2 regions of the Clostridium gelidum genome follow, and region 1 is predicted to be linked to the other one. Evidence: predicted binding sites of a transcription regulator. Region 1 holds the regulator's gene; the other holds the start of a gene.
The links. Region 1 encodes Rex, which represses fermentation and respiration genes when NADH is low (regulators of the CRP and FNR family bind a similar motif). Its sites were predicted from a motif close to ATTGTTAANNNNTTAACAAT; they were not measured.
Positions count from the first base shown of each region.

Region 1 (4,471 bases):
TGTAAATAATATTAATGAAACAACTAAAGGAATAGAAGAGATTGCATTAACAGCTAAAAGCCAAGCACTACTTGCAGAAAGACTAAATGAAATGGTTCAAAGATTTAAATTTTAAATATAATTTATAGGAGGGATAATTTTATGTCTGAGCTTTTAAAACGAAATACTCAAATTTTAAGTAATAATTTGCATTGGAGCATCTATTCAGCAAAACATAGTTCCCTTAATAAAAATAATGATGAATCTATAGAACTTTATGGTAATAAATCATATATTACTTCAGAAATTATTCTGCTTTTTATGAATTCAAATTGGGATGATAATTTAGCTACAGGAATTAGTAATATTGATAGCCAAAATAAAGAAATATTTCTCCAAATTAATAACTTATTATTTAATCTTAAACAAGAAAAAAGTAAAATTAAACTTATTAAAGAACTAGATTGTCTTGAAAAATATGTGATTAAGCATTTTAACGAAGAGGAAGCTATTCAAAAACAAAATGAGTATCCTAAATACAATTTACAACATGATCAGCATGAAGTATTTAAAAATGATCTTAAAAAATTAAGAAATATCTTGGAAAGTAAAGAATTATCGGCATCGATTATTGTAGATATATATGAAAAAATTTTCAAAGTTTATAGAAAGCATATAATAAATTTAGACAAGGACTTAGGTATGTTTTTACTGGCAAAGTTTAGAGGATAATAAACGCTATATTTTAAAATGTTAAGATATATGAATAGTTTGTTTATTAATTTAAATTTCAAGTTTGCAGCAAAATATCATAATAGGTTCACTCTACACAAGATATTATTGCATCTATAAATGAAGTTTCACAGGCAACAAATGATGTAGTTAATTTAACAGAAGAAGTTGTAAATCAAACAAATAAAACAAAAAAATGTGCAGATAAACTTTTAGATGTAGTATCAATATTTAAAATTTAAAATATCCATTTTAAAAGATTGTTTATATTTAGAAAAATCAAGGGGGGAGTTTACATAGCATATATGGGTGTGATTGTTAAAGGAATGTAGACAGATATGTTTCAAGTAAATATTTATTTTGATGGGTGAATATATTAGATTAAAATACTTATTTTTCCGAATCAAGTTTAATTAGTTAACAATTTGAATAATTATTGGGATTTTTAGAGATAATATTTGTCCCAACTAATCATTAAGGTGTTGTAAATTTTAAGTTAGAGTATTATTATATGAGTATGAAATAAATTTTAATTATATTAAAGATTACTACGTGTAAAGCTAAAGAGTTTTTTATTAAAATAATTAAAATATAGAGGATGTGATTAGACTTTGATGATTAATACTCACAAAGCTATGGGCGAGAATATTATAAAATATGCTAATTCAAAGAGCATTTATTTAATTAATAATAAAAGATTTGTATGGGGGAACATCAAACCAGACTGCACACCTAAATATAAATTTAAGAAACATTATTTTGATGAAAGTATAGATATGATAGTTGAAAAAATTACACATTTATCTTCATTAACGCTAGAAGATGTTTATTATGATATGACTGTTGGAAAGTTTAGTGAGGAACTTGGAGTAATATGTCACTTTTTATGTGATTTTTTTTGTGCCCCACATTATTATAGATGGGAATTCAAAAGTACTAGTGCAGTAAAACATCATATGCTATATGAAAATAAATTAGCTAAAATAGCTAAGGATTTTAAGCCAACAGGTATAATATATACCCATATAGAACCAAGTAATATAAAAGAGTTTATATTACAATTACAAAAACAATATGACGGAATATTAGATTATCATAATGATTTAACATTTTCATATTATGTTTGTGACAGTGTATTAAATATGGTTCTAAATAATGTGTTTTTAAATGATAGTAAAGTAAGTAAAGCAATTTAATTGATTACCACATATAAGAAAAAATACATCTAAATAATCAAAAATTATTTAGATGTATTTTTTTAATTATTTTTAAGATAGTCTATTTTTATATTGTTTTAAGAGAATAATAAATTTGATTTTCATGAAATACTTTTATTAACACTAACATAATAATATATAAGTGTGGTAAAATTATAAAGCATAACAATTATTAATGGAATAAAGTTTTGAAGATTCTATGTAATTTAGATTATTAAATATAGATTGTTAAAAAATAGACTAAATATTAAAATATTGAGGTAGGAGAAAATATATATGGATAAGAATAAAAATATATCTATGGCAGTTATAAAAAGATTGCCTAAATATTATAGATATCTTGAGGAACTTATGAAACATGAAGTAGATAGAATTTCATCAAAAGAATTAGGTGAGAAAATAGGGTTTACGGCATCTCAGATTCGACAAGATCTAAATTGTTTTGGGGATTTTGGACAACAAGGATACGGATATAATGTGAAAGAACTTTATAACCAAATTGGCTCTATATTAGGATTAGGTAGGGGATACGAAGCGGCATTAGTTGGAGCAGGTAATATAGGTCAAGCGGTTTCAAATTATTCAAGATTTGAAAATATGGGTTTTAAAATAACAGCTATATTTGATGCAAATCCTAAATTAATAGGAATGAAAATTAGAGATGTAGAAATTATGGATATAGATGAAATGGCATCTGTTTTAAATTCACATAAAATTGATATAGGAATAATATGTGTTCCAAGAAAAAATGCACAAAATGTTGCTGATGGATTAATAAAGGGTGGTATAAGAGCAATCTGGAATTTTGCACCTGTAGACTTAGTAGTTCCTGAGCCTGTTAAGGTAGAAAATGTACATTTAAGTGAAAGTTTGCTAACTTTAATTTATTTATTAAATGAAAGTGATAGTTAAAAATTTAATTATTATTATTATTATTTAAGCATATAGAAAGAAAATAACAAGTGAGAGATGCAATGTATATTTCACTTGTTTTCTCATTTTGTATGCCTAATATATTGCTGATTTTCTACATGAATGAAAATAATCAAAAAGAATGCAATAGCTAAAAAACTTCTAAATAAAACATAATATTTTATTGCAAATAAATTAAGTACGTATTATAATTTTAATTAGGGTTTTATAACCTAAATATTTTTTTGGATTCATTTGTTATAATATTAACAAATGGATTAAAAAATTATTAGAAATAGTAAGAAAATTAAAAAAATAAATAAGCAAGTTTGAAGGAGGACCTTAACATGGAATTAAAAAATGTGATTCTTGAAAAAGAAGGACATTTAGCTATTGTTACAATCAATAGACCAAAGGCACTAAATGCATTAAATTCAGAAACATTAAAAGATTTGGATACTGTTTTAGAAGATTTAGAAAAAGACAGCAATGTATATGCAGTTATATTAACTGGTGCTGGGGAAAAATCTTTTGTAGCCGGAGCAGATATTGCAGAAATGAAAGATCTTAACGAAGAACAAGGTAAAGAATTTGGAATCTTAGGAAACAATGTTTTCAGAAGATTAGAAAAATTGGATAAGCCAGTTATTGCAGCTATATCAGGATTTGCTCTTGGTGGTGGATGTGAACTTGCTATGTCATGTGACATAAGAATAGCTTCAGAAAAAGCTAAATTTGGTCAACCAGAAGCAAGTCTTGGAATAACTCCTGGATTTGGTGGAACTCAAAGATTAGCTAGAATTGTAGGACCTGGAAAAGCTAAAGAATTAATATATACTTGTGACATTATTAAAGCTGAAGAAGCTTACAGAATAGGTTTAGTAAATAAAATAGTTCCATTAGAAAGTTTAATGGATGAAGCAAAAGCAATGGCAAATAAGATTGCAGCTAATGCTCCAAAGGCAGTGGCATATTGTAAAGATGCTATTGATAGAGGAATGCAAGTTGATATCGATGCAGCTATATTAATAGAAGCAGAAGATTTTGGTAAATGTTTTGCAACAGAAGATCAAACAGAAGGAATGACTGCGTTCTTAGAAAGAAGAACAGAAAAGAATTTCCAAAATAAATAATTTTAAATAACAAATAATATTTAAAGATTAAGTTAAAAATCTATTAGAGATTTATATATAGTTTGGTATCAAATAGGTTTAATTAACAAGGAGGATAATTTAATGAATTTCGAATTAACTAGAGAACAACAATTAGTACAACAAATGATCAGAGAATTCGCAGTAAACGAAGTTAAACCAATAGCTGCTGAAATTGATGAAACAGAAAGATTCCCTATGGAAAACGTTGAAAAGATGGCTAAATTAGGAGTAATGGGTATCCCATTCGGTAAAGAATTTGGTGGAGCAGGCGGAGATGTTCTTTCTTACATAATAGCTGTAGAAGAATTATCAAAAGTTTGTGCTACTACAGGAGTTATACTTTCAGCTCATACATCATTATGTGCGTCAGTAATTTTTGAAAATGGTACTCCAGCTCAAAGAGCACAATATTTACCTGATCTTTGCAAAGGTAAGAAACTTGGTGCTTTCGGTTTAACTGAACCAGGTGCTGGTACA
Region 1 is NZ_AP024849.1:442,335-446,805, forward strand. Features, by position in the region: gene psyc5s11_RS02010 (methyl-accepting chemotaxis protein) at 1-115, shown strand, start outside; gene psyc5s11_RS02015 (bacteriohemerythrin) at 142-711, shown strand; gene psyc5s11_RS02020 (zinc dependent phospholipase C family protein) at 1,326-1,907, shown strand; gene psyc5s11_RS02025 (redox-sensing transcriptional repressor Rex) at 2,205-2,840, shown strand; gene psyc5s11_RS02030 (short-chain-enoyl-CoA hydratase) at 3,188-3,973, shown strand; gene psyc5s11_RS02035 (acyl-CoA dehydrogenase) at 4,076-4,471, shown strand, end outside.

Region 2 (4,471 bases), 1.6 Mb from region 1:
TCTAGCATATCTAAATTTAGCATTTGGATATTTATATTGTGGATATGCAGTTTGTTTTATCGGATCCTCCACAGCATTAAATCTTATAACTTCATTAATTAATAATGAGACAGCTACTCCATGTGGTATATGGTATTCTGCGCCTAGCTTATGTCCCATTGAGTGACATACTCCTAAAAACGCATTAGCAAAAGCCATACCTGCTGTAGTTGAAGCATGTGCCATCTTTTCTCTTGCTTTTACATTAGTTGAACCCTCTTCATATGCTTGTGGTAAGTATTTAAATACTAATCTTATTGCTTCTAGTGCAAGTCCATTTGTATATTCTGATGCCATCACTGATACATAAGCTTCTATACCATGAATTAAAGCATCTATACCGGATGCTGCTGTCAATCCCTTTGGCATATTCATCATTAATTCAGTATCAATTATAGCCATATCTGGAGTTAATTCATAGTCCGATAATGGATATTTCGCCCCTGATTTTTCATCAGTTATAACCGCAAATGGAGTAACTTCTGAACCTGTACCGGAAGTTGTTGGTATTGCAACCATCATAGCTTTGACACCTAATTTAGGGAATGAATACAATCTCTTTCTTATATCCATAAATCTCATAGCAAGGTCTTCAAATTTTTCTTCTGGATGTTCATATAATACCCACATGATTTTAGCAGCATCCATTGGTGACCCACCACCAATTCCTATAATAGTATCTGGTTCAAAGCTAAGCATTTCTTTAACGCCTTTTTTAGCTGTAGCCAATGTGGGATCTGATTCTACTTCTGCAAATATCTTATAGCTAATTCCTATTTCTTCAAGAACCTTTGTAACATTATCTACATAGCCTAATTCTTGAAGGACTTTATCAGTTACTATAAAGGCTTTCTTTTTATTCATGTCTTTTAATTCTCTTAATGCAAATCCAAGACATCCATATTTAAAGTAAATCTTTTCTGGGACTCTAAACCAAAGCATATTTTCTCTCCTCTCAGCTAAGCTCTTAATATTTAATAAATGTTTAGGTCCAACATTTTCTGATATAGAATTTCCTCCCCATGAACCACAACCTAATGTAAAAGAAGGAGCTATTTGAAAATTATATGAATCTCCGTTAGCACCCTGTGATGCTGGCATGTTAATGAAAGTCCTTACTGTCTTCATGGCATCACCAAATTTATCTATCTTTGCTCTTTCTGTCATTGAATTTACATACAATACTGATGTATGTCCTAATCCCCCTAATTCAAGAAGTTTCCTCGCCTTTTCTACTGCATCATCAAAGTTCTTGGCTCTATACAAACCAAGTACAGGAGATAACTTCTCGTGTGCGAATGGTTCTTCTACTCCGACAGATTCCGCTTCTCCGATAAGTACTTTAGCTGTTTTCGGAATTTTAACCCCTGCCATTTCAGCTATTTTAAAAGCTGATTGACCTACAATTTTCCCATTTACGCTTCCATTTATAAATATTGTTTTTCTAACTTTATCTATTTCTTCTGCATTAAGTATATATGCGCCTCTTTTATCAAATTCGCTTCTAACCTCATCATATACTGAATCCAATGCTATTATTGATTGTTCAGAGGCACAGATAAGCCCATTATCGAAGGTTTTCGAAAGAAGTATTGAGTTTACAGCCATCTTTATTTCAGCACTTTCATCAATTATAACTGGTGTGTTTCCAGGACCAACACCTAATGCCGGCTTACCTGATGAATATGCAGCTTTAACCATTGCAGGTCCCCCTGTAGCAAGTGTTATATCTGCTTCTCTCATTAAAATTTGCGAAAGTTCAACTGTTGGTTCATCTATCCATCCTATTATTCCTTTTGGAGCGCCAGCTTTAACTGCTGCATCAAGAACTATTTGGGCCGCAGCTATAGTTGATTTTTTTGCTCTTGGATGTGGTGCTACTATTATACCATTTCTAGTTTTCAAAGCTATTAAAGTCTTGAAAATTGCTGTTGAGGTTGGATTAGTTGTTGGAATAATAGCTGCGACGACGCCTATTGGTTCTGCAATTTTAGTCATACCAAATGCTTCATCCTTTTCTATAACTCCACAAGTTTTTTCATCCTTGTACTTATTATATATATACTCTGAAGCAAACTGATTTTTAATAATTTTATCTTCTAATATTCCCATTCCAGTTTCTTCTACAGCCATTTTAGCTAAGCTAATTCTGTAATTTGATACTTCCATAGCTGCTTGTCTAAAAATTTCATCAACTTGTTCTTGTGTGTAAGTTGAGAATTCTTTTTGAGCATTCTTTACTTCTTGTAATTTTTTCATTAATTCTTGGACATTTGTAACTTTCATCATCGCTCTCTCCTTTAAATAGATTTAATACATGAACTTACTTTCAATTTAATAAATTGTGTTTATAATTCCTCTAATAAGATTCATTCAGCGGAAGATATTGTTTGTTAAATATCAAACAGTATCTTTGATTTTTTAAAGAAAATATTCGTTACTTTTCTTTAAATTGAAATATTTTCATAGCATTTTAATAATATTCTAAAACATAACTATATTTATTTGTTAAATATTTAACTATCTTGGCATTATTTATTGTAGCGCTTAATGTAATTATAGCTGACTTTATTATGGTAATCAAGGGTGAAAATAGACTGAATTTTTTGAAAAATAACCCAAAATCAATTGATTTATAACGTTTTTATCATAAAATCTTCTAATTATTACTTTATAATCCTAAAATCTATATCCTAGTAAGATAATATTTATAATTATCCTATAAAATTAAAGCTTTCTTCAAAGTACTTTATTGATAAAATTTTAACTTTCATTTATATTGGGAAAAGCATTGATCTATTATATATTTTCAATCAGTTTCCAAATTATAACAATCCGCAAAAAAACAATTATGAGATTACTTACCTATATTGTTAATTCTTTTTAATTTATATTTGAAAGGATATCATGGTTTATCGGACAATACAGAAGAATTGGTTTATAAAAGGTCATCAAAGAAAAATACCGACATACGGTAAAAATGCTGGTGTTAAACTTATAGGCATATTAAGACTATGTTACTGGTAAAGTTTATTGCGAAGATCATGAAAGATATGATGTTGAATCATCTTCAGTCTAGTTGGCATGAAATTGCAAGGAGCAATGGCAATATTGGCTGTAAATCTTAAAATGGTTCTAACTTTAATGAATGAGAAATAACAAGATATAGTAAACCAAAAATCAATAAAATTATATCATTTTCAAGGTTAAACAACAGCCTAAAATATATTTTCATTATTTAATATGACTTCAATTTCAAATAAAAAACCAACTCTTAAAGAGCTTGGCGAAGAATTTATATTGACAATATATAGTTCTTGATTAAGGCACTATCAAAAAAATAACAAGTTCCCTACAATATATAGTTGAACTTGTTATTTTCATAATTTATTTAAATAGGTTTAATTCACAATCAAAAATAATAAACCAATACCATCATATACTTGTCCATTATTTTTTCATGTGTTTAACTAGAGAGCATATTAATTGTCAAGATATTATCTAAGCATCCATCCTGAAATTACCATCATTTGAACTTCTGATGTTCCTTCATAGATTTCTGTTATTTTGGCATCACGCATCATTCTTTCAATTGGATAATCACTTGTATATCCATAACCACCAAATAATTGTAAACAACGATTAGTTACATCAGTAGCATTTCTAGCCGAAACTAATTTTGCCATAGCTGCAAAATGTGTGAATTTTTCATGATCATCTTTTGCACATGCTGCTTGATATACTAAAAGTTTTGCAGCTTCTGTACTTGCACGCATCTGAGCTAATTCAAATTGTGTATTTTGGAATTGTGAAATAGGGCGTCCAAATTGAACACGTTCCTTAACATATTTTACAGTTTCTTCTATTGCACCTTCTGCAATACCAAGCGCTTGCGCAGCAATACCAATACGGCCTCCATCAAGAGTTGCCATTGCAATTCCAAATCCTTTGCCTTCTTCTCCTAAAAGATTTTCCTTTGGAACTATGCAGTTATCAAAGAATAATTCACAAGTAGAAGATGCACGAATTCCCATCTTTAATTCATGACTTCCAACAGAAAAACCTGGGAAGTCTTTTTCAACAATAAACGCTGAAATACCTTTTGTTCCCTTACTCTTATCTGTCATAGCAAGAACAATATATATGTCTGCATATCCTGCATTAGTAATAAAAATTTTACTTCCATTTAATACATAGTGATCTCCATCTAATACTGCTGTTGACTTTTGCATTGAAGCATCAGTTCCAGCAACTGGTTCTGTTAATCCAAAGGCTCCTAATTTTTCTCCTGATGCAAGTGGTTTTAAATATTTCTCTTTTTGCTCCTCTGTACCATATGTGTAAATTGGTGTTGCACAAAGACTTGTATGTGCTGAAACAATTACACCTGTAGTAGCGCAACATTTAGATAATTCTTCTACACATTGTATAT
Region 2 is NZ_AP024849.1:2,073,767-2,078,237, reverse strand. Features, by position in the region: gene adhE (bifunctional acetaldehyde-CoA/alcohol dehydrogenase) at 1-2,325, opposite strand, end outside; gene psyc5s11_RS09150 (acyl-CoA dehydrogenase) at 3,537-4,471, opposite strand, start outside.
Region 2: adhE (bifunctional acetaldehyde-CoA/alcohol dehydrogenase) is a predicted target of Rex. The motif match lies at 2,544-2,563, and genes of this name have one in related genera.